Cupriavidus necator: one gene and its partner. The protein of the gene in region 2 interacts with the protein of the main gene of each other region in a pairwise test. Links are inferred from orthologs where the notes say so. Each region holds a gene or a part of one and is shown on either strand. Other genes may lie near its edges.

Evidence for each region.
Region 1: the proteins of serC (region 2) and selB interact in binary tests that used the Escherichia coli proteins (3 or more experiments, as listed by UniProt). The link is inferred for Cupriavidus necator from one-to-one orthologs.

The regions. Positions count from the first base shown.
Region 1 is NZ_CP066019.1:984,655-1,000,712, reverse strand. The notes cover bases 5,257-8,138. They hold selB (selenocysteine-specific translation elongation factor), read right to left. Parts: upstream 7,712-8,138; coding sequence 5,801-7,711; downstream 5,257-5,800. Outside these bases: heme exporter protein CcmB, read right to left, coding at 1-29; cytochrome c biogenesis heme-transporting ATPase CcmA, read right to left, coding at 11-667; I6H87_RS23545 (globin family protein), read right to left, coding at 686-1,102; I6H87_RS23540 (Tll0287-like domain-containing protein), read right to left, coding at 1,183-1,758; I6H87_RS23535 (ammonia-forming cytochrome c nitrite reductase subunit c552), read right to left, coding at 1,813-3,234; I6H87_RS23530 (FAD-dependent oxidoreductase), read right to left, coding at 3,247-5,217; I6H87_RS23520 (Dyp-type peroxidase), read left to right, coding at 8,244-9,200; I6H87_RS23515 (FAD-dependent oxidoreductase), read right to left, coding at 9,197-10,729; I6H87_RS23510 (DUF1345 domain-containing protein), read left to right, coding at 10,729-11,538; I6H87_RS23505 (CppA family protein), read left to right, coding at 11,646-11,930; I6H87_RS23500 (malate/lactate/ureidoglycolate dehydrogenase), read left to right, coding at 12,044-13,147; I6H87_RS23495 (2-hydroxy-3-oxopropionate reductase), read left to right, coding at 13,223-14,131; I6H87_RS23490 (DMT family transporter), read left to right, coding at 14,163-15,029; I6H87_RS23485 (flavin reductase family protein), read right to left, coding at 15,026-15,589; I6H87_RS23480 (acyl-CoA dehydrogenase family protein), read right to left, coding at 15,586-16,058. UniProt on the Escherichia coli protein: Translation factor necessary for the incorporation of selenocysteine into proteins. It probably replaces EF-Tu for the insertion of selenocysteine directed by the UGA codon. SelB binds GTP and GDP.
Region 2 is NZ_CP066018.1:646,353-654,329, forward strand. Bases 2,462-5,450 are described here. They hold serC (3-phosphoserine/phosphohydroxythreonine transaminase), read right to left. Parts: upstream 4,541-5,450; coding sequence 3,383-4,540; downstream 2,462-3,382. Other genes in these bases: pheA (prephenate dehydratase), read right to left, coding at 2,462-3,274; I6H87_RS03070 (DUF2059 domain-containing protein), read right to left, coding at 4,700-5,263; gyrA (DNA gyrase subunit A), read right to left, coding at 5,358-5,450. Also shown: I6H87_RS03050 (prephenate dehydrogenase), read right to left, coding at 1-849; hisC (histidinol-phosphate transaminase), read right to left, coding at 958-2,085; more of pheA, read right to left, coding at 2,114-2,461; more of gyrA, read right to left, coding at 5,451-7,977. UniProt on the Escherichia coli protein: Catalyzes the reversible conversion of 3-phosphohydroxypyruvate to phosphoserine and of 3-hydroxy-2-oxo-4-phosphonooxybutanoate to phosphohydroxythreonine. Is involved in both pyridoxine and serine biosynthesis.

The DNA of each region.
Region 1 (16,058 bases), on a different replicon or contig from region 2:
GCGATCAGTTTCAGGACCGGATCCAGCATGCCGCCTCCTGCTGCGATCGATCGGCGATCGCCGGGATGGCAAGCTCGCGCATCCGCGCGGCCACCAGCCGCAGCGGGTAGTGGTTCGCAAACACCAGCATGCCGCCCGACTGCAGATGGTGTTCGCACAATCCCTCAAAGGCCCGGATGCTGGACTGGTCGAGTGCGGTGGTCGGCTCGTCGAGCAGCCATAGCTTCGCGCCACTGGACAGCACACGCGCCAGCGCAACCCGGCGCTGCTGCCCCTGCGACAACAGCCCGAGAGCGGTGTCGGCACCAGCGGCCAGCCCGACTTGTGCCAGCACCCGCTGCAGGTGCGCACGATCCGTGCGGCAACCGTACAGCGCGCAGGCACTGCGCAGGTTCTCCAGCGCGCTCAGCTCCGCTTTCAGGCCGTTGCGGTGACCGAGGTATGCGGAATCGGGCAGCGGCCGGCTCGCCGCCACCGCACACCCGTTCCATCGGATCTCGCCCGATTCCGGGCGCAGCAGGCCAGCCAGGATTCGCAGCAGGGTAGTCTTGCCGCTGCCGTTGGCGCCTGTGACATGCACCGCTTGCCCGGGCTCCACGCGCAGCCCCAGCCTGATGAAAATCGGCCGGTCGCCGCGCGCGGCGGTCAGTGACACTGCTTCCAGCATGGCCTCATTCCTCCTGAGTCAGTCCCAGGCGGTCGCGGCGGCGTCTTTCATGGCCCCGGCCAGGATCACGTAGGCGCTGGTCCAGGCGCCCTTCACCTCATCGGTAAAGGCGTCCCCGAGGCCGGCACCCAGTGTCCACAGCAGGGCGCCGGCCACGGTGTCGTAGTCCTCGTCCTTGACGCCATAGGCGACGTGGCGCCGGCCGAGTTCCTGTACAGCGGGAACGATGTCGTCGAGCTGGTCCAGTTTCGTGACGACGGCATTGATCATCGCCATCAGCTTGCGCCCCTGTTCGACGGTGTCGCCCTTGAACAGTGGCCTCAGCGAGGGATCCATTTCGAACAGCTTGCCGTAGAACAGCTCGGCGGCCTTTTCCTTGATCGGCACCACCTTCTGCCAGGAGCTTTGTACCAGGGTGATCTCTTGCGGTGTCATGGAATATTCCTTTACTTGACAATTGCGATCATGTAATCCGCTACTGCCTTCACGTCGTCATCGCTCAGCTTTTCGCTGGCTCAATTGCTGACAGGGATGCGCAGCACCACGCCACCCATCACGTCGCCAATCTTGAAATTGGTGCGCGGGCTGTCCTTATGGCCGTTGTGGCAAGTGACGCAGGCCGGCGCGATCGCCGTGTCGGCGTACACGGCGGTGAAATAGGTCTTCTTGCCGAGAGTCTCTTCCTTGTAGAAGTTCTTTCCGGGGTTCTTGGCGACGAAGTCCAGCCCTTCCTTCTCCACTGGGGTTTTCGCAGCGTTCTGCTTATTCAGCGGCCACAGGGACAACAGCGAATAACTGAAATTCGGCTTGCTCTTGGCTACCTCCTCCGCGCCGAAGCGAAACATCTGCGCCGGCAGCACCAATGTCTTCTCATCCTTCCAGTGCTCAGTCGCCTTGATCACCTTCTCTTCGTTCTGCAGGCGGTTGACGATCAGGCGGGTATACACGGTCCGGTCGGCCGCCATCACGGCGTGCAGGGCATCCGCCATTTCCTTTGGACTGATGCCGGATGCGTGCGCGGGAAAGGCGCTAACGGCCAGCGCCGCGCCCATTGCCAGACTGCTTGCCTGCAAGTTCGCATATCGTTTCATTTCTCTCTCCTTCACTGTTGAAAAGAAGCCCGCAAGCGCCAGAACGACGCGCAGCTAAGGCGTGCTTCGCTTGCTGCGCGTTTCCGCATCCTTGGCCACAGCCATGTCGATACTCTTCACGTGCCGGGCCGGCATGCCTTTGAAGTTGTTGTCGATCAACGTCTTGTCGGCCAGCGCGTCGATCGAGAAGCCGAGCCCGTGGCAGCTTATGCACGTGGTCCGTATCATCTTTTCGTTCGGCCGCAGGGTATCGTTCTGGTTGTGCTGAACCACGATGCGCGAGCCTTCGTCGGTGGACATCCGCACCCGCGGCATGTGGCAGCTGGCGCATGTCACGCCAGAACCCGGCGGCGCCTGTCCGGCGGTCTCCTTTTGCCACAGCGCGTAGTGCGGCGAACGCTTGTAGGCCAGGGTGTGTTTGTCGTCATGGCAACTCATGCATGACTCCACCGCCGCTGTCCTGGCATCGAAGCGATGGGCAGAATGGCAGGAAGTACAACCAAGTTCCGTGTGGGCAGCCGCTTCCTTCATTGGCAGACGGGCGTCGCCGGGCGTCATCGGCGTCAGGCCTTGCGCCAGTCGCATGCCGTGCTTTCCCGCCAGGAACCCCTTGGCCTCGGCCGCATGGCATCCTTCGCACGCTGCTGGGCTGCCTGGGTGGTCACTCCATTTCGTGGAACCGTCCTTGCCCTTCGATGCATGGCAACCGGTGCAATTGACGCCAGCCCTGGCATGCGCGGTGCCGAGCCAGTCGGCCTGCAACGCCGTACTGCCGCGCTTGCCGTGCGGCGCATCCTGCTCGGCTGCCGAGAGTGTCCGGAACGGATACTTCGCCGCCGGGTAGCCGCTCATCTCACGCACCGCTACGGCAAAATCGCGCTGCGGCAGCAGCGGCTTTTCGTTCAGCTTGCCGCCCTGCGCATGCTTTAGCAGGAAATCTTCGTACAGCGCGCGATTGTCGTGATAGTTATGGCAGCCGGCCGCGGTGCAGCTGTCGAACTTGAAGTCCTTGTGGTCCGACGGCATCTCGTCCGGACCGGCATGACAGTGGTAGCAGACGTCCTGCGGCTGCGTTACGCCCATGGCAAGCGTCGTGCGCGGCTTGTGCTCGGCATGGCAGGTGACGCATGCCTGCGCATCGATCTTTCCCAGCCGCTCGGCATTGCGCGGATCGTCGAACTTGCTGGCCGGATGCGAATCTCTGGCTTCCTTCAGCTCATTCTCATGGCATTTGGCGCATGCCTCCTGGATGGCCTCCGGGCCGGCGAACGGCTTGCTGTGGCAGCTCTCGCACGCCAGTTCGATCTGGTAGTGGCCGTGGCTGGTCTGACCCGGCAGGAATGCCATGCGCGCGGATACCAGGAGCGGATGCCTCGCCGCCTCCTTGTAGAACAGCCCAATCGAGAAATATGCCAGCATCGCCACGCTCAACACACCCCAGTAGACCCACAGAACTCTGCGGCTTTTGCTTGCCATCGCTGGTAGGCTCTAGAAATAGTAAGTTTTGAGAATGTGGAACCCGAGCAGCACGGGTACCGGCCAGAACAGCAAGATGTGCACCCAGGTGCTGTTGTCGCGCCAGCGCCGAACCAGTGCCACTGGCAGGCGATGCCCTTGCGCGATCATCAGCCCCGACATGCTGCCCGCCAGAATCAGGCCGGTGAAACTCGCCATCAACAGGAAATTCAGCTGGCTGCCAAGCCTGCCTCCCGTATGCGCATAGAGTCCCGCCAGCACACCCAATCCGAGCACCACATGCAGCACGCGCCAGATGGCAAAATCGCCATAGCCAAGGCGCGACCAGCGCTTCCGGAATGAGAGAAGCAGGGCAAGTACGCTCAACCCGAGAATGGAAAATCCGCTGACCTGCTTATACAAACTCACCAGCCATAGCTCGTCCCAGCGCCACTGCAGCTGCACCGTCTTCGCAAAGGGGATGGCAGGCGCAACGAGTGCCAGCAAGGCGAGCGCCAGTGCCGCCGCGGCCGCGCCCTGGAGCGGACGATGCGCGCGCACCGGTTCTCGCATCACCGCGCCACCGGCCAACTCGGCCAGCAACGGCTTGCACGAACCGCATACCGTAGAGGCACGCGTGCACGCTGCGAGTTGCTCGATCGAACGGCACCCGGCAGCCGCCGCTTCGCCAAGCTGACCGCGGGTAACGCCGGTGCAGTTGCAGACGACCGCGCTTGCCGGCCAGTTGACGACGCTGGCTTCGCCCTCCTGCCACAGCGAGCCGGTCCTGCGAAACCGCCAAAGCTGCCATGGCAGTATCCGGTGATTGCCGCTGACCGCGTCCTGCAGCCGACGCAGGTCTGCGCCTTCGCCGACCGCCATCGCGCCAATCAGATGACCGCGCTCGACCAGCACCTTCCGGTAGATGCCAGTTTTTTTGTCTTCATAAGCCGCCGTGCTCGCCGAGCCGATACCGTCATGCTCGCCGACGCGGCCCACGCTGAACACCGGCATATCGAGCACTTTCAGGCGCGTTGCCTGTAGCGAACCGGCATAGCTGGCGTCGCCGCCGCATATTGCATGCACGGCGACTGCCGCCTGTTCCAGGCCAGGGGCGACGATCCCGTACACTTGTTCGCGATGTTCCGCGCATTCGCCAACGGCGTAGATATGTGGATCGGACGTCTGCATGCGGTCGCTGACGCGAATGCCGCGCCCCACATTCAGGCCGGCCTGCAGGGCCAGGTCGGTGTTCGGCTTGATGCCGGCGGCAATCACGACGGTATCGCATTCGATGACATCGCCGGTGCGCAGGGTGATGCCGGTAACCGCTCCTTCACCATGCACGCGTTTCACTGCGGCGCCCGTCAATACCTGGATTCCGGCCGCCTCGACATGGGCGCGCAGCAGATCCGCGGCGGCCTGGTCCAATTGCTGCATCATCAGCCGGTCGTTGTTCTCGATGACCAGCACCTCGGTGTTGAAGCGCTGCATTGCGCGCGCCGCTTCCAGGCCCAGCAGCCCCCCGCCCAACACCACCGTACGGCGGCTGCGGATACGGCGTGCGAGCAGCCGCTGGGTATCGTTCATGTCACGGAAAACGTAGACATTGGCCTGGCCGATGCCCGGCACGTCCGGGATCCGCGGACGTGATCCGGTGGCCAGCACTAAGTGGGAATAGCGTTGCGTGCGCCCGGCCGAGTCTTCAATCTCCTGCGCGCCGCGATCGACATGCACCACTGCGCAATTGAGCCGCGCTGCGATCGCGGGTCCCTGCGGCAGTGCAAGCCCCTGCGTGAGCGTGGCCCAGCTCGCATCGCCGGCAAGAAAGGAAGACAGGCGCACGCGGTTGTATGGCTCCCATGGTTCGTTGCCGTAGATCACCAGCGGAATGGAAGGATCGCGACGATGCAAGTCCTGCGCAAGCCGCACGCCCACCGGCCCGGTGCCGATCACGACGACCGGCGCTTGGACAGCCTTTGTGTTTGGTATCGATTGCAGCATCACTGACACCCCTGACTCCCCCTGTGCACCACTTACAGACAAAAAAAATGCATCCGGCCCAGCGAGCACCGCTCGCCTGACTCGGACGCCTTTGTCCCGGAATCACGACCACCGTTGGTCGTAACTACTAGTTAATGTTGCGCCGCCGTTGGCGCCTGGACATACCTAGCGCAAGTAGCATGCCAGCACCAAATGCCGTATTCGGACGATATTCGCTGAATTCTTTTTAAATTCACGCACAGTTTTCGTGCAGTGCATTAAAAATGGGAAAATGATGACTAATCGATGTATTTCAAATTTCAAATGAGCATGATCTTTATATCCAATTTAATTATGATATTTATCTCCTATTCCATCGAAGCCGCGGACGCACGCGCATCGCGTCCGCTGGCGCACAGGATGCCGATTCCGGGATCGCGTGGTGGAGGTTCGTTACGAAAGTGCGAATCGTCGTATTGCTGTCACCGCAATACGGCCTCGAATTTGTGGATAAGGATGTAGTGTGGGGAGGAGGGAGGAGTGGAGAGCCCCGCAACGCTTGAGAATTCCCAGGAATCTCAATGGCGGCAGGCGGTTTTCCCTGTCAGAGCAACTCCAGCCAACGACTGTCCGTGCGCACCAGATGGCGGCCACGGTCGAAGCGCGTATAGCCAACACGGTCAAAAAACTCCAGGACCTGAACCGCACGCTTTCGTCCGAGTCCGGTGGCATTGCGAAATGCCCCGGCGACGACCGTACCGGCGTTCTTGCTGGCGTCGACAGCGGCGAGCAAGGCCAGCTCGCGAATAGCCTCCGGATCATAGAACAGGTCATGCACGACCTGAAACGTCTCGCCATGACGCGCGAGCTTGCGCATCAGTTGCCGCACCTTGTCCTCCGGCACGCCATGCGCGCTCGCCAGCTCGCGCACCCATGGCGGATCGAAGCGCCCCGCTTTCATGTCCTGCTGCAGCGTCGCGGCGAGCGTGCGATCCGCGTCGTCGAGCGTCACGGTGTGCTCAGGCAGGTGCAGCCAGGGGCCGGTCCGGACGATCTCGCCGCGCGCGCAGGCGTCATCGACGAGCGCGCACCACAACGCGTCTTGCGCCAGCGGTGCAGCGATCCTGCGCAAGCGCGCCACCTCCGGGCCAAGCACATCCGGCGAGCGTTGGTGGAATTGCCGGAGCGCAGTGGTCAATCGCCCCGTCAGCGCCCGCCACGCCGCGCCGGACACCAGCAAGGCATCGTTGCCCGGAAGTTCGATCACGCGCGTGTCACACGGCAGCTCGATGGCCGCCGCCGGCATGCCGCTCAGGCGTTCCAGCAATGCGCGCGACAGCCCGTGTGGCGCCTGCTCGAGCAATGCCCCGACCGATCCGGTGTCAAGCATGGCCTGCATCGCGTCGAGCCAAGCCAGCCGCGCCGGGGAACGGCGCTTGCGCGCGGGCGCGAACGGATCCAGTACATCGCCGCCGCCGATGGTGCGGCTGGCCTGCGCGTTCCTCACGACAAAGGGATCGCCAGGCAGCGCGCATACCGGCCGCTCGAACACAAGCTGCACGCGCGCGCGCTGGCCGGGCGCAAGCGTCGGGCCATCGAGCAGCGCGACATGCGCCACCTGGTGCTGCGTGCCCAGGTGAACATGCATGGGCGCCCAGTGCTCCAGCGCAGGGGCGTCCGGCAACAGGGTCAGCATCACATCGATGCGCTCCGACGCCTGCGCCAGGCGCACATCGACCACCCAGTCACCGCGCTCGATCGCGCCCTTGTCGATGCCGGCCAGGTTCAGCGCGCAGCGCTGCCCCGCCCGCCCGGCAGCAGCAGGACGATTCTGCGCATGGATGCCGCTCACGCGCACAGACTCGTTCTTCGGCGCGAGCAACACCCTGTCGCCGACATGGATGCGCCCGGACACCACGGTTCCCGTCACGATCGTCCCCTGCCCGGCAAGCGTGAAGACCCGGTCAACCGCAAGGCGGAACAGCCCGTCGTCGCGCTTCGTTCGCGACGCGGCCGCCGCCGCATGCAGGTGCCGCTTCAACGCGTTCACACCCGGGTCGTCGGCGCGCATTGCACAGGTTTCAAAAACCGGGGCGTCTTCCAGCATGCTGCCGCGCCGGAAAGACGCGATCTCCTCACGCACCTGCCGTAGCCGCACGTCATTCACGCGATCTACCTTGGTCAACGCGATCGCGCCGCGCCGGATGCCGAGCAGTTGCACAATGGCCAGGTGCTCGCGCGTTTGCGGCATCACGCCGTCATCGGCGGCGACCACGAGCAGCGCGAAGTCGATGCCGCATGCGCCCGCGGCCATGGTGTGAATCAGCTTTTGATGGCCCGGGACATCGACCAGGCCGAGCACGTCGCCGTTCTCGAGCGGCACGTACGCATAGCCAAGCTCGATCGAGAAGCCGCGCGCCTTCCTTTCCTCCAGGCGGTCGGTATCCATGCCCGACAGCGCCCTGACCAGGCAGGTCTTGCCATGATCGATATGTCCTGCCGTGCCGACGATCATGGCTGCGTCAGGTAGCCCGGCAGACTGACGTGACGGAGACCATCAGGGATGGTCTCCGGGGTATCCTCGTCGTGATCATGCATGGTCTCCCCTATCCTTGTTTGAATGGCCGATGAGGCTTGCTGAAGCGTGCTTCGATGCCGCTTTGCTTAGTGTTCCTGCATCGTTGGAGACAAGATAATTGCCTGGCCACTTAAGGTAAATTCAGCGATTCTTTGCGTGCCTATAAGCGATGCCTTATGTGACAACGGAATGGACAAAATGACCCGCGAGACCTGGCTCAGCATGGACATTTTGTCCGTCGCGGATGCCGCGCAGCGCTTGCCGCGCGCCCGAACCGCCTGACTACCCAAGGATGCCGTCACAGGCACAGGCCTTGCTCCAGCTGCCTGGATTGACAACTGCAACTGACACTGCCTGGTCAGGAGAAAATGAAAGGTCAGAGGCGCCACTCAATTCGTGTAGGCTTATGCGTTGAATTCTCTTCCGTCAGCCCGCAAACCGAATCGGTATAACCAACATGAAGAGTCCGATGCCTACAAAGATCCCCGAACCACAGGCCGTTTCCGGCACAGTCACCCGCAGCGCCATATTCATCGTTGCGACGCTCACCGACGGCGACGACCACGCCGGCACCGTCCGCGCTTGGTGTGCCGACGTTGCCGCCGTCGTGCGCGCGGTCGGCCATCGTGTGCCGTCAGGCAACCTGTCCTGTGTCTGCGGCTTCGGCGCCGACGCGTGGGACAGGCTGTTCGGCAAGCCCCGTCCCGCGGCGCTGCACCCGTTCCGGGAGTTCGGCACCGGCGATCGCGTCGCCATCGCCACGCCGGGTGACCTGCTGTTGCACATCCGTGCCGAATCGATGGACCTCTGCTTTGAGCTTGCCACGCAACTGCTCGGCAAGCTCGGCGATGCGATCCAGGTTGTCGACGAGGTGCACGGCTTCCGCAACTTCGACATGCGGGCGATGATCGGCTTTGTCGATGGCACGGAGAATCCGGCCGGACGCGAGGCGGTCGATTTCACGGTGATCGGCGACGAGGATGCCGAGTTTGCCGGTGGCAGCTACGTCATCGTGCAGAAGTATCTGCACAATATGACCGCGTGGAACGCCCTTCCCGTGGAGACACAGGAACTGATCATCGGGCGCAAGAAACTGTCCGACATCGAACTGGACGAAGAGGTCAAGCCATCGTCATCGCACAGTTCGCTGACTACGCTGGTCGAGAACGGGCAGGAAGTGAAGATCCTGCGTGACAACATGCCGTTCGGCCGCCCTGGCGCGGGCGAGTTCGGCACCTACTTCATCGGCTACGCCCGTTCGCCCGCGCCGATCGAGAAGATGCTCGAGAACATGTTCGTCGGATTGCCGCCCGGCAATTACGACCGGCTGCTTGACTTCAGCAAGGCGGTCACCGGCAGCCTGTTCTTTGTCCCGTCGGCCGACCTGCTTGAAGGGCTTGCGGACCGCGCACTCGCCCCTGCCTAGTGTCCTGTCGTCTCCTGCTCGAACGCCACCTCCGCGCGAAGGCTCGCCAGGTCGCGCCCGACCGTGGCGACCGCAAGCCTTTTATCCTTGCCCCAATAGGTCACCGTACAGTCATGCGCGGCGGGATCGCCGTCGACATCGAAACGATCCCATTGCTCCGCGTGGCCTACGTAGTTGATGGCCACATCATAGTGCTGGGTCCAGAAGAATGGCACGGCCGCAAAGCGTTGCCGCTGTCCCAGGATATTTCGCGCTGCCACCACGCCCTGGCGCTCGGCGACCACCCAGTGTTCGACGCGGATACGCTGGCCCGTTCCCGGGTCGGGCCAGCGCGCAATATCGCCCGCGGCATAGATGTCAGGTTCGCTGGTCTGGAGGAATTCATCGACCGCCACGCCCTTGTCCAGTGCGAGGCCGGCGTCCTGCGCCAAGGCCACGTCGGGGCGAACGCCGATCCCGGTCACGACCAGGTCGGCGGCCAGCTCCGCGCCGGTCGACAATCTCACCCGATCCGGCTGAATCTCTGCCACCGTGGCCCCGAGATGGAACGTTACCCCGTGCGATTCGTGAAGCGCCTTGATCATGTCGCCGAGCGTCGCGCCCAGGACCCGCTCCATCGGATGCGCTTCGGGCGCGACAACATGCACTTCCAGTCCTCGCGTTCGCAGCGCTGCCGCGACTTCCATCCCGATAAAGCTTGCGCCCACCACGACGCATCGGCGTGCCGTGCCGAGACGCGCGATCAGGGCGTCGCAGTCGGCCAGCGTGCGGAGCACGCTCACGTGCGGCAAGGTTGCGCCAGGAACGTCCAGCCGTATCGGCACGGCACCGACGGCAAGCAGAAGCGCGCCGTAGCTCACGTTGCTGCCGTCCGAGAGCGTGACGGATTTTTGCTCGGGGCTGAGCTTGACGACACGGTTGTCGGAGCGCACGTCGATGTCGTGATCCGCGTAGAACGTCGGTGGCCGCATTGGCAGCCAGTCCGCGTTTGCTGTCCCGGCGAGGTAGTCTTTCGACAGATTCGGCCGATCGTACGGCAATGAGCGATCGGCACTCAGCAGCGTGACGGGGCCGCTATAGCCTTCGCGCCGCAGGGTTTCGACCGCGGCAGTCCCGGCGGCGCCGCCGCCGATGATCACCACGGATTCAGGGAGCCGGGCCGAGGCAAGCCTCGGTGGCCGCACCGCCGGCAGCGCGTCGCGGACGAAGGCCTTCCCGTCTTGCTGTTCCACGCGCCAGCATTTCAGATCGTCCTGGGCGGGCGGCCCGAGGACCTCGCCGGTGCGAAGACTGAAGCAGGCGTGATGCCACGGACATCGGATCGTATCGCCGACCAGCAGGCCGTCCGCCAGTGGCCCGCCATAGTGGGTACAGGTCGCACCGATGGCAAACAGTTCATCAGCCCGACGCACAAGCAAGACCGGTTTGCCGCCAACCTGGCCTGTGACCATGCCGCCGTCAGCAAGGTCAGCCAGCGGCACGCCCTGGGTGAGATCGGGCTTATCCGTGGAGGAAGAGCTTTTGGTCATTGCGTCTCTCCTTGCCGGTCATGGCACAGGGCCATTATCGACCTCGAGGCCGCCAAATGAAAGGCGCATGCAGCGTAACAAACTGCGCGACGGCACGGATATTATTCACGCATGGCCAGCCTCCTTTCCTGACGAAGGGTCATCCGGATGAATACCCCATGAACAGACCCGCCCGCTTCGCTATCGGCAAGCGCATCGCACCCGCACGCTTTCTGCTGTGCGGCGCCATATTGATCGTTGCGACCTTTGCCGCGGGTGCGCTCGGCGCAGAGCCACGCATCGCCCTGCTGATCGGCTTCGATCTCGCGGCCCTTGTCTTCCTTGGCGCCGCGCTGCCGCTGTTGCGCGCCGATGCTGCGGCCATGCGGCGCACGGCGGAACACAACGATGCCAACCGCACAGCGCTGCTCACGATCACCGTGCTGCTCTCGATGGTGATCCTGGTCGCAATCGGCACGCTGATCGCGCGCCCCGAGACACCGCACTGGGCCGACATCGCGCTGATCGTCGCCACGCTTATCCTTTCCTGGCTTTTTGCCAACACCGTTTTCACGCTGCACTATGCGCATCTCTACTACCTCCAGACCGCCACCGGCGACCAGGGCGGGCTGCAGGTGCCGGGCGTGCAGCACCCCAGCTATTGGGACTTCCTCTATTTCAGCTTCACGCTGGGCATGACTTTCCAGACTTCTGACGTGACCATCGCCGGCGCACACATGCGCAGGGTGGTCCTGGGCCACTGCGTGGCCGCGTTCCTTTTCAACATGGGGATTCTGGCGTTCACCGTGAACGCCCTGGGTGGCTTGTAGCCAACTTGGCCTTTCGCCCGAAGTATTCCTGGACAAACTCCTTGCATCCCTCTGGATACTGTATATATTTACAGTACCTGTATGGATGAACAGTAGGAGTCCCGTCCATGGAACACCTGATCCGTGTGCAAAACGACTATGACCGCCAGGTGCTTGCCTGGCTGCGCGGTCGCATCGGCGATGCCGCGCTGCAGACCGCGGCGCTGCGCCTGGGCGGCCAGCGCAAGCCTTATCTGTCAACGATCTGCCGCAGCCTGGGCATCCGCCCGCCCAGCCGGCGCCAGTTCGCGGCCGAGGCGGCGCGCATGCACCGCGCGGTGGGCGATACCTACCTGGCCCGTATCCGCGAAATCCTTGGCCAGTCACCTGCCGAAGCTGCGCTGCGCCAGTAAGCAGTAGCCGATCACCGGCCATGCCGGCGCCACCAAGCTCGCGCCGGCCGTATCATGAAGCCCCGTTGCCGTCACACGGCACGGGGCTTTTTTCATCCCTAGCCAAGGCCGATATGAGCGAACACCGCATCCCTACCGCCGCCCTGCACCAGTGGGTGGCCGATCTCTGGCTTGCCGCGGGCAGCAGCGCGCAAGAGGCGCGCCTGACGGCCGACCACCTGGTCGGCGCCAACCTGAGCGGGCATGACTCGCACGGCGTCGGCATGATCCCGCGCTATGTGCTGGCCTGGCAGGCCGACGAGCTGCAGCTGAACCAGCAGGTCAGCGTGCTGCACGATGCCGGCAGCATGCTGAGCCTGGACGGCAACCGCGGCATGGGCCAGGCGGTGACGGCGCAGGCCATGAACATGGCCATCGGCCGCGCGCGCGAGCATGGCGTCTGCGTGATGGGCCTGCGGCAGTCGCACCACCTGGGGCGCGTGGGCCACTGGGCCGAGCAGGCCACCGCCGCCGGCATGATCTCGATCCATTTCGTCAACGTGCTGTCCAAGCCCATCGTGGCACCGCACGGCGGCTACGATGCGCGCTACGGCACCAACCCGTTCACCATCGGCGTGCCGGTGGCGGGCGAGCCGCCGCTGGTGCTGGACTTCGCCACCAGCGCGATTGCGCTGGGCAAGGTGCGTGTGGCCCACAACAAGGGCGTGCCGGTGGCGCCCGGCTGCCTGCTGGACGCGCATGGCGAGCCCAGCGCCGATCCTGCCGTGATGTACCCCGCCGACGGCGCGCCGCAAGGCGCGCTGCGGCCCTTTGGCGAACACAAGGGCCATGTGCTGGCCGTGATGTGCGAGTTGCTGGGTGCCGCGGTCACCGGCGGCCACACCATCCGCCCCGAAACGCTGCGGCATGAGCACGCGGTCTGGAACAACATGCTGGCGATCGTGTTCGATCCCGCGCGCCTGGGCAACAGCACGTCATTCGGGCATGAGGTGGCGGCGTTCGCCGACTGGATGAAGGCCTCGCGGCTGCAGCCGGGGCAGGATGGCATCCGCCTGCCGGGCGAGCCCGAACGGGCCTGGCGCGCCGCCCGCGCCACTCATATGCCGGTCGACGCCGGCACGCTGGCGCAGTTGGACGACGCCGCGGCGCGGGTGGCGGCCGCGCGCGCCGGCGCGCAGCCTGCGCCGGGGCCGCTGTCTGCGCTGGCGTGCGACTGACTATCATCAGAGATGAACCCGGCGTCGTGCGCGACGCACGGCCGGCCTGGCGCCTGACCACTACCGGACACTGACATGAGCAAGATCGGCTTTATCGGACTTGGCGTGATGGGCAAGCCCATGGTGCAGCACCTTGTCGACGGCGGGCATACCGTGTTCGCCCATACGCGCAGCGGCGTGCCGCAGGACCTCCAGGATGCCGGCGTGAAAGCCTGCGCCAGCGCCGAGGAGGTGGCGAAGCAGTCGGAAACCATCATCCTGATGCTGCCTGACACGCCCGACGTGGAGCGGGTGCTGTTTGGCGAGAAGGGGGTCGCTGACGGCCTTGCCGACACGGCAGGCGGCATTACCGTGATCGACATGAGCTCGATCTCGCCGATCGCCACGCGCGAGTTCGCGCGCTGCATCGAAGCGCTCGGCGTCGACTATATCGATGCGCCGGTCTCCGGCGGCGAGGTCGGGGCCAAGGCGGGCACGCTGTCGATCATGGCCGGCGGCAAGCAGGAAGTATTCGACCGCGTGCTGCCGATCCTGCAGCTGATGGGCAAGAACATCACGCGCGTGGGCGAGGCCGGCGACGGCCAGGTGGCCAAGGTGGCCAACCAGGTGATCGTGGCGCTGACCATCGAGGCGGTCAGCGAAGCGCTGGTGCTGGCCGCCCGCGCCGGCGCCGATCCCGCGCGCGTGCGCGAGGCGCTGATGGGCGGCTTTGCCAGCTCGCGCATCCTGGAAGTGCATGGCGAACGCATGATCAAGCGCACCTTCGACCCGGGCTTCCGCATCGCGCTGCACCAGAAGGACCTGGAACTGGCGCTGTCCACCGCGCGCCAGCTCGGCGTGGGCCTGCCCAACACGGCGTCGTGCCAGCAGCTGTTCAATGTCTGCAGCGGGCTGGGCGGCGCGGGCTGGGATCATTCCGGACTGGTCAGGGCGATCGAGCACCTGTCCTCGTTCGCCATCGGCGACGAACCGCCCGCAGCCTGAACCACGCAGCGCCCACCGCCCACCCCGCCGCATGCCGCGCGCGAACACCGTGGTGCTGACCGCACTGGCGATGCTCGCCTTTGCCGGCAATTCACTGCTGTGCCGGCTCGCGCTGAAGGGCACCACCATCGACGCGGCCAGCTTTACGCTGGCCCGCGTCGCCGCGGCGGCGCTGGTGCTGTGGGTCATCGTCGTGGCGCGGCACCAGTTGGTGCGCACGGTCGTGGCGCAACGGCTGCCGCCGGTGGAAGGCAACTGGATTTCCGCGCTTGCACTGTTCTGCTATGCCGCGGCCTTTTCCTTTGCCTATGTGCGCCTCACCGCGGGGACCGGCGCGCTGCTGCTGTTCGCGGCGGTGCAGGCCACCATGACCGGCTATGGCCTCTATGCCGGCGAGCCCATGCGCCTGCAGCAATGGATTGGCCTGGCCCTGGCGCTGGCCGGGCTGGTATGGCTGTTGCTGCCAGGGCTGGCCACGCCGCCGCTGCCGTCCTCGCTGCTGATGATCGCGGCCGGCATCGCATGGGGCGTTTATTCGCTGCGCGGCAGGCGCGCCGCGGATCCCGCTTCCACCACCGCGGGCAACTTCCTGCGCGCGGTGCCGATGGCGCTGGCGCTGGGTGCGGTGATGCAGGCGCAGCGATCACTGGACGGCGCGGGGCTGGCCTATGCGCTGTTGTCCGGCGCCATCACCTCCGGGCTGGGCTATGTCATCTGGTATGCCGTGGTGCCGCAGCTGAAGGCCGCCATCGCCGCCACCGTGCAACTGAGCGTGCCGGTCATTACGGCGGCAGGCGGCATCGCGCTGCTCGGTGAAGCCCTGAGCCTGCGGCTGGCATTGAGCGCGGCCGCGGTGCTGGGCGGCATTGCGCTGGTGATCGCGGGCAAGCGCGGCTAAGGCGCTGGTACCTCAAACCCGCCTGCGTGGAACACCAGCGGCGCGCCCGGCGTCGATCCATAGGCCACCACCTCCACGACAAAGATCACGTGGTCGCCCACCACGCGCACCGAGTGGTGCCGGCAGATAAAGTACGCCAGCGTGCCGCCGCTCAGCACCGTGCCAAACGGCCCGGGGCGGCAATCGACGCCCGCGAAGCGGTCAGCACCGCGCGCGGCGAAGCGCCGGCACAAGGCCTGCTGCCCGCTCCCCAGCACATTGATCGCGTGGCACGGCGCCGCACGCAGCGCCGCCAGGCTGCCGGAGCTGCGTGCCAGGCACCACAACAGCAACGGCGGTGCGAGCGACACCGAGGTAAAGGCATTGATCGTGACGCCGACCGGCTGGCCGTCGGCGTCCGCGGCCGTGACGATGGTAACGCCCGTGGCAAACTGCCCCAGCGCATCGCGCAAGGCCCGCCGCGCCGCGCCATCGTGGCTGATGGCGCGGGCCGGGTCGTCCTGGCCGCTGTCGTTGCAGGCTTGCGTGTCATACGGCAGCGGCGCCAGGGCGGGGATCATTGCGCGGCAGGCCGCACCTCGCCGGGCGGCGCATCGAGATCCAGCCCCAGTGCCATGCGCCCTGCGTACTCCTGCTGGGCACCGGCCTGCAGCGGATGGAAGCGCGCGCCCTGCGCATCGCGAAAGCGCCGCTCCAGCCCGGCATCGCGATAGAAGCCCGCGCCGCCGGCCAGGTCCATCGCCGCCTCGACCGTCGCCAGCACCGCGCGCGCGGCCAGCGTGCGGGCGCACATGATGCGGTTGGTGGTGACCGCGCCCGGCGCCTGCCCCGATGCCGCCGCGAACATCGCATCCAGCGCCAGCTGCGCGGCATCGGCCTCGTTGCACAGGCGCCCGGCGGCTTCCACCGCATGTGCGCTCAGGCGCCGCTGGCGCGCCAGCTGCAGCGCGATATCGCGCGCGGCCTCGGCCACGCCGACGTAGACCGCATAGATCAGCGGCAGCGCGATCATCGCCACCGTATGCATCA
Region 2 (7,977 bases):
CCGGGTCTTGCTGGCGCGCGCGAAGATGCGTTCGAGCGCGTCGCCGTCGCCCTTCTCGATCTGCGCCTTCAGGTGCGCCAGCACCGACTGGTAGGTATTCAGCTCACGCAGCAGCGCGTCGCGGTTGGCCACGCAGATATCGCGCCACATTTCCGGCGACGAGGCCGCGATGCGCGTGAAATCGCGGAAACCGCCGCCGGCGAAGCCCAGCTTCAGCGCGGCATCTTCCGCATTGGCGACCTGCGCCACCAGCGCGTACGACAGCACGTGCGGCAGGTGGCTGACCGCGGCAAACACCGCGTCGTGCTGCACTGCCGACATCACATGGCATTCTGCGCCGGCGCTTTCCCACATGGCGCGCACCGCGGCGACATCGGCGCGCGAGTTTTCCTGCAGCGGGCACAGCACGGTCTTCTTGCCGAGGTACAGGTCCGGCAGCGCCGCCTCCACGCCGTTGAGCTCGCGCCCGGCGATCGGGTGTGCCGGCACGAACTGCGCGACCTTGTCGCCGAGCGCCGTCTTGGCCGCCATGATCACGTCTGACTTGGTGCTGCCGGCATCGGTGACGATGGTGCCCGGCTGCAGGTGCGGCTCCAGCGCGTGCAGCAGCGCAAAGTTCTGCGCCACCGGCGCGCACAGCACGATCACGCTGGCGCCGCGCGCGGCATCCGCCAGCGTCGCGGCCTCGTCGATCACGCCAAGGTCCAGCGCCTTCTGCAGCGACGCCGGCGAGCGCCCCACCCCGACCACCGTGCCCACCACGCCGGCGCGCCTGAGCGCCAGCGCGAGCGAGCCGCCGATCAGGCCGACACCGACAATGACAACACGGGAAAAATGCAATGCACTCACAATCTCAGGCCGCTAGGGGCAGTGGCTCGGACCAGGCCGAGGTAAATCGATGATTGGCAACGAGGCAGGCAAGCAGCCTGCAGCGAAACGCCGCAATTGTAGCCGCGCTCACGCCAACGCCCGCTCCAGCGCCGCGATGAAGGCCGCGTTCTCCTCGGCCAGGCCGATGGTCACGCGCAGCCAGCGCGGCAGGTTGTAGTTGCCCACCGGCCGCACGATCACGCCCTGCTTCAGCAACGCCAGGTTGACGCGCGCGCCGGCGCCGTCGTCATCGCCCACGCGCACCATCACGAAGTTGCCGGAAGACGGCACGTATTCCAGCCCGAGCCGGTCGAAGGCATCGGTCAGCTGGCGCTTGCCGGCACGGTTCAGCTCGGCGCTGCGGCGCAGGAACCCGGCATCGCCCAGCGCGGCGATGGCCGCGGCCTGCGCCACGCTGTTGACGTTGAACGGCTGGCGGATGCGGTTCAGCAGGTCCGACAGCTCCGGCTGCGCCACCGCGTAGCCGATGCGCAGGCCCGCCAGGCCATAGGCCTTGGAGAACGTGCGCGACACCATCAGGTTCGGGTAGCGGCGCACCCAGGCGAGCGAATCGTATTGCTGGTCGGCATCCAGGTATTCGTTGTACGCCTCGTCCAGCACCACCACCACATTGGCCGGCACCCGCTGCAGGAAGGCTTCGATCTGCGCGGCCGGCACGAACGTGCCGGTCGGGTTGTTCGGGTTGGCGATAAAGACCAGGCGCGTATCGGGCGCGATCGCCGCGGCCATCGCCTCCAGGTCATGGCCGTAGTCGCGCGCGGGCACTTCGATGGCGCGTGCGCCGATCTCCTGCGTGGCCAGCGCGTAGACCGCGAACGAGTACTCGGCATAGACGATCGACTGACCCGGCTCCACCAGCGCATGCGCGGCCAGCTCCAGGATGTCGTTGCTGCCATTGCCCAGCGTCAGCCAGTCGGCGGGCACGCCGAAGCGCGCCGACAGCTCGCCCTTCAGCGCAAAGCCGTTGGAATCCGGGTAGCGGCCGAGTTCAGCCACCGCATCGGCCACCGCGCGGCGGGCCGACTCGGGCATGCCGAGCGGATTCTCATTGGAGGCGAGCTTGACGATGCCGGCCTCGTCCAGGCCGAACTCGCGCGCGACTTCCGAAATCGGCTTGCCGGCCACGTACGGCGAAATCGCCCGCACATAGCCGGGTCCGAACACCGTGCCGCCTTGCTTACCCTGCTCCGCCATCTCGTCTCCTTGTTCTTGCCTGGCTGCCTTACTTGCTCGACGGATACGAGCCCAGCACCTTCAGGTAAGCCGCGTTGCGCCGCAGCTCTTCGATGGCGCGCGCCACTGCCGGCTCATGCTGGTGCCCTTCCACATCGACGTAGAAGTAGTACTCCCACGCGCCGCTGCGCGCCGGGCGCGACTCGAAGCGGCACATCGACACACCGTTCTCCGCCAGCGGCGCCAGCAGCTGGTACACCGCGCCGGCCTTGTTAGGTACCGACAGGATCATCGAGGTCTGGTCGCTGCCCGACGGCTCGGTCTCATAGCGGCCAATCACGGCAAAGCGCGTGCGATTGTGCGGATCGTCCTGGATATGCGTGCGCACGATATGCAGGTGATAGCGGTTGGCGGCGGACTCGCCGGCAATCGCGGCCACGGTCGGGTCTTCGCTGGCCATGCGCGCGGCCTCGGCATTGCTCGACACCGCCTGGCGCTCCAGGTGCGGATAGTTGGCGGTCAGCCAGTGCTGGCACTGCGCCAGTGCCTGCGCATGCGCGCGCACCACCGTGACGCCCTGCATGTCGGGCGTGGATGCCATCAGGTTGTGGTGCACCTTGAGCGCGATCTCGCCGCTGATCTTCAGCGAGGTCTGCAGGAACAGGTCGAGCGTGCGCGACACCGCGCCCTCGGTGGAGTTCTCGACCGGCACCACGCCGTACTCGACCGTGCCCGCCTCGACGGCACGGAACACCTCGTCGATGCTCGGGCAAGGCACGCCCGACACCTCATGGCCGAAGTGCGCATACAGCGCCTGCTCGGAGAACGTGCCGGCCGGGCCGAGGAAAGCCACTTCCAGCGGCTTTTCCAGCCCGCGGCAGGCGGACATCACCTCGCGCCAGATCGCCGCAACGCTTTCGCCCAGCAGCGGGCCGGGGTTGGCGCCCTGCACCTTGCGGATCACCTGCAGCTCGCGCTCCGGGCGGAACACCGGCGCACCGTACTTCTTCTTGACCTCACCGACCTCGAGTGCCAGTTTGGCGCGGCGGTTCAGCATCGCCAGCAGTTCGCGGTCAACGGTGTCGATCTGCTCGCGCAGCGGGCTCAGCTCGACCGACAGCTTGCGCTCGGCTTCGCTCAGGTGGGTGTCGTTCTGCTGCTCGTTGGGCGGCGTCTCCTCGCGCGCGGGGGTGCGGTCTTGGCTTGTCATTTTGTATGAATCCGGTGGGCCGCCGGGGCGCGGCGGCCGGAGAAAAACTGACCTCTGCCTGCCGGCGCACTGTGCCTGAGGTGCGCGGGCAGCCAGCGGGAATGCGCGTCAGGCGGACGTACGCTCGAACTCGCGCATGAAATCGACCAGCGCCATCACGCCTTCCAGCGGCATCGCGTTATAGATGCTGGCGCGCATGCCGCCAACGGTCTTGTGTCCCTTGAGTTGCACCAGGCCGTTGGCCCGCGCCTGTTGCAGGAACACCTCATTGCGCGATTCGTCGCCCAGGAAGAACGGCACGTTCATGCGCGAGCGGCAGCTCGGATGGATCTCGTTGCGATAGAAATCGCTCTGGTCCAGGTAGTTGTACAGCGCCGACGCCTTGGCGATATTGCGCTGCTCGATCGCGGGCACGCCGCCCTGGCGCTTGAGCCACTTGAAGACCAGGCCGGCGATATAGATCGCATAGGTCGGCGGCGTGTTGTACATCGAGTTGTGCTCGGCCACCAGGCGCCAGTTGAATGCCGACGGGCACAGCGGGTGGGCATGGCCGATCAGGTCGTCGCGCACGATCACGATGGTGACGCCGGCCGGGCCGATATTCTTCTGCGCGCCGCCGTAGACCACCTGCACGCGCGACCAGTCGATCGGGCGCGACAGGATATGGCTGGAAGCATCCGCCACCACCACGCGGTCGCCCTTGACCTGGCCGATATCGGGAATGTCCTGGAACTCCACGCCGACGATGGTCTCGTTGGTGCACAGGTGCACGTACCCGGCATCGTCCGACAGCTTCCAGTCAGCAATGTCGGGGATGCGGTGGAATTTCTCCGCCTCGCTGGTGGCCGCGATATTGACCGCGCCATAGCGGCGGGCTTCCTGCTCGGTCTTGACCGACCAGGTGCCGGTGACGACGAAATCGGCCTTGGGCTGCTCGGCGCTGCGCAGCCGCATCAGGTTCAGCGGCACGATGGCGTTTTCGCCAATGGCGCCACCTTGCAGGAACAGCACCTTGAAATTGGCGGGGATGTGCAGCAACTCGCGCAGGTCAGCGATCGCTTCGTTATGGATGCTTTCGAATTCGCGGCTGCGGTGGCTCATTTCCATCACCGAAACCCCGGTCCCGTGCCAGGACAGCATCTCCTCGGCAGCCTGCTGCAGCACTTCGGCGGGCAGCGCCGCCGGGCCAGGGGAGAAGTTGTAGACACGTTCGGCCAATGCACGCTGCATCATGCCGGCAAGAGCGGGATTCTGGGGATCGTTCATGAGACGGGGAATGGAAAAATGGCTGCCGGTGTTACCCAAGCAGCCATTATCCCTCAAACCCGCGCCCCGTTGGGCACCCGGGGCCAGGCCCCGGGGCCGCACTTGCCTGCAAGGCTGCAGGCGGACGGCGGTCTGATTCAGTGGCGGATCACGCCAGCATCACTTCGAAGCGGCGGTGATTTCCTTCTCTGCGGCGTCGCGCATCGACTTGCCGACCTGCGGGCCGTACTTCTGCATCATCGAACCCCAGATCTCCTGGGTCGCCTTGCCCTGGTTGGCCATGAACTTCTGGCCGGTCGGCGACTTCAGGAAGGTGGTCAGGTCCTTGAGTTCCGCCGTCGAGTAGTACTTGCCGAAGGCATCGTAGTGCGCCTGGATCGCGTCCTTGCGGAAGCCATCGGTGCTGAAGGCCGAGCCGGCGCCGTCAACCATGCGCTGGACCGCGCCGTTCTTCTTCAGCTTTTCGACAGCGGCCTGCTTCTGCTTGTCGTTCAGGGTCTTGTTCTCGACCAGCACTTGTTCCAGCACCAGCGGAGCTTCCTGCTTGGCGCCTTGCTGCCAGTTTTCGGCCTGGCCCTTGACAGCCTGGTCTGCCTGCATGACGGAAAGCAGTTCCTTGATGGCTGCTGTCTTTTCCGCATCCTGCGCATGGGCGTGCTGCGCCATCATGAAGGTCGGAACGAAAGCGGCCAGAACTGCGATACGTCGATAGGTTTTGAGCATTGTGACTCCCTGGTAAATACGTCCGTTTTAGTCCGGACAGCCGCGACGCGAGTTCCGGCGGGCGTCCTATTGTTGCAACAATTTACGATTTGTCTTACGGATTAGCGTCCAAGTCGGCCCCGGCAGCACCTTCTGCACCGTCGGCGTCTTCAGCCTCGTCGCCACCGGCACCGTTATCGGCATCGCTTTCGACGATGCGCTGCAGCCCGGACAACTTGGTGCCTTCGTCAACGTTGATCAGCGTGACACCCTGCGTGGCGCGGCCCATTTCGCGGATTTCAGCCACGCGGGTACGGATCAGCACGCCACCGGTGGTGATCAGCATGATCTCATCCTCGGGCGAAACCAGTGCTGCCGCCACCACACGGCCATTGCGCTCGCTCGTCTGGATCGCAATCATGCCCTTGGTGCCGCGACCGTGTCGAGTGTACTCAGCAATGGGGGTGCGCTTGCCGTAGCCGTTCTCGGTCGCGGTCAGCACGCTGCCGCGCATGCCCGCCTCAGCCTCTTCGGCGGTCTCGGCCGGCGCCACCAGCATGGCGATCACGGTCTGGCCGTCTTCCAGGTTCATGCCGCGCACGCCGCGCGCCTGGCGGCCCATCGGACGCACGTCGTTCTCGTCGAAGCGCACGGCCTTGCCGGCATCGGAGAACAGCATCACATCGTGCTGGCCGTCGGTCACGGCCGCGCCGATCAGGTAGTCGCCCTCGTCCAGGTCGACCGCGATGATGCCGGCCTTGCGCGGATTGGAGAACTCGGTCAGCGCGGTCTTCTTGACCGTGCCGCGGGCGGTGGCCATAAAGATGAAGTGCTCGGCGTCAAACTGCTTGACCGGCAGGATCACATTGATCTTCTCGCCTTCGGACAGCGGGAACATGTTGACGATCGGGCGCCCGCGCGAGTTGCGCGAGCCCTGCGGCACCTCATACACCTTCAGCCAGTAGAGCCGGCCGCGGTTGGAGAAGCACAGGATGTAGTCGTGGGTATTGGCCACGAACAGCGTGTCAATCCAGTCGTCTTCCTTGGTCGCTGCCGCCTGCTTGCCGCGTCCGCCACGCTTTTGCGCGCGGTACTCGGAAATCGGCTGGCTCTTCATATAGCCGCTGTGCGACAGCGTGACCACCATGTCCTGCGGGGTGATCAGGTCTTCGGTGTCCAGCTCGGTCGCGTTCAGCTCGATCTGCGAACGGCGCTCATCGCCGAATTCGGCGCGGATAGCGGTGAGTTCGTCGACGATGATGGCAGTAATACGCTCCGGCCGCGCCAGGATATCCAGAAGATCGGTGATTACCGCCATGATGTCGCGATATTCCTGGACGATCTTGTCCTGCTCGAGCCCGGTGAGGCGTTGCAGGCGCATTTGCAGGATTTCCTGCGCCTGGCCATCCGACAGGCGGTACAGGCCGTCTGCCTGCATGCCGAACACCGGCGGCAGCCCGTCCGGACGATAGGAGGCGCGGCCGCCCGGGGTCTCGCCTTCGGCGCGCGCAAGCATTTCGCGGACCAGGGCCGAATCCCATGCCTTCGCCATCAGTTCCTGCTTGGCGATCGGCGGAGTCGGTGCGGCCTTGATGATGGCGATGAATTCGTCGATGTTGGCCAGCGCGACGGCCAGGCCTTCCAGCACGTGGCCGCGCTCGCGCGCCTTGCGCAGCTCGAATACCGTGCGGCGGGTGACGACTTCGCGCCGGTGCGCCAGGAAGTACTCCAGCATCTGGCGCAGGTTCAGCAGGCGCGGCTGGCGGTCGACCAGCGCCACCATGTTCATGCCGAAGGTGTCCTGCAGCTGGGTGTTCTTATATAGGTTGTTGAGAACAACCTCGGGCACCTCGTTGCGCTTGAGCTCGATCACCACGCGCATGCCGGACTTGTCCGACTCGTCGCGGATGTCGGAAATGCCCTCGATCTTCTTTTCAGTGACCAGTTCGGCGATGCGTTCGAGCAAGGTGCGCTTGTTGACCTGGTAGGGCAGCTCGTCGACGATGATCGCCTGGCGCTGGCCGCGGTCGATGTCCTCGAAGTGCGTCTTGGCCCGCATCACCACGCGGCCGCGGCCGGTGCGATAGCCTTCGCGAACGCCCTGGATGCCATAGATAATCCCGGCGGTCGGAAAATCAGGCGCCGGAATCAATTCAATCAGTTCATCCACCGTCGCCTGCGGGTTGCGCAGCAGGTGCAGACAGCCATCGACGATTTCATTCAGGTTATGCGGCGGGATATTGGTGGCCATGCCCACCGCAATACCGGACGAACCGTTGATTAGCAGATTGGGAATACGCGCCGGCAGGATCGAAGGCTCTTTTTCAGAGCCGTCGTAGTTGCTGTCGAAATCGACGGTTTCCTTGTCGATGTCGAACAGCATCTCGTGGGCGATTTTCGCCAGGCGGATTTCGGTATAACGCATGGCCGCGGCGTTATCGCCGTCGACCGAACCGAAATTACCCTGGCCGTCGACCAGCATGTAGCGCAGCGAGAAGTCCTGCGCCATGCGGACGATGGTGTCGTAGACTGCGGTATCGCCGTGCGGGTGATACTTACCGATCACATCACCGACGATACGGGCCGACTTCTTGTAGGGTCGGTTCCAGTCGTTGTTAAGCTCGTGCATCGCAAACAGCACGCGCCGGTGCACCGGTTTCAGGCCGTCCCGCACATCAGGAAGCGCCCGGCCCACGATCACGCTCATGGCGTAATCGAGATAGGAGCGGCGCATT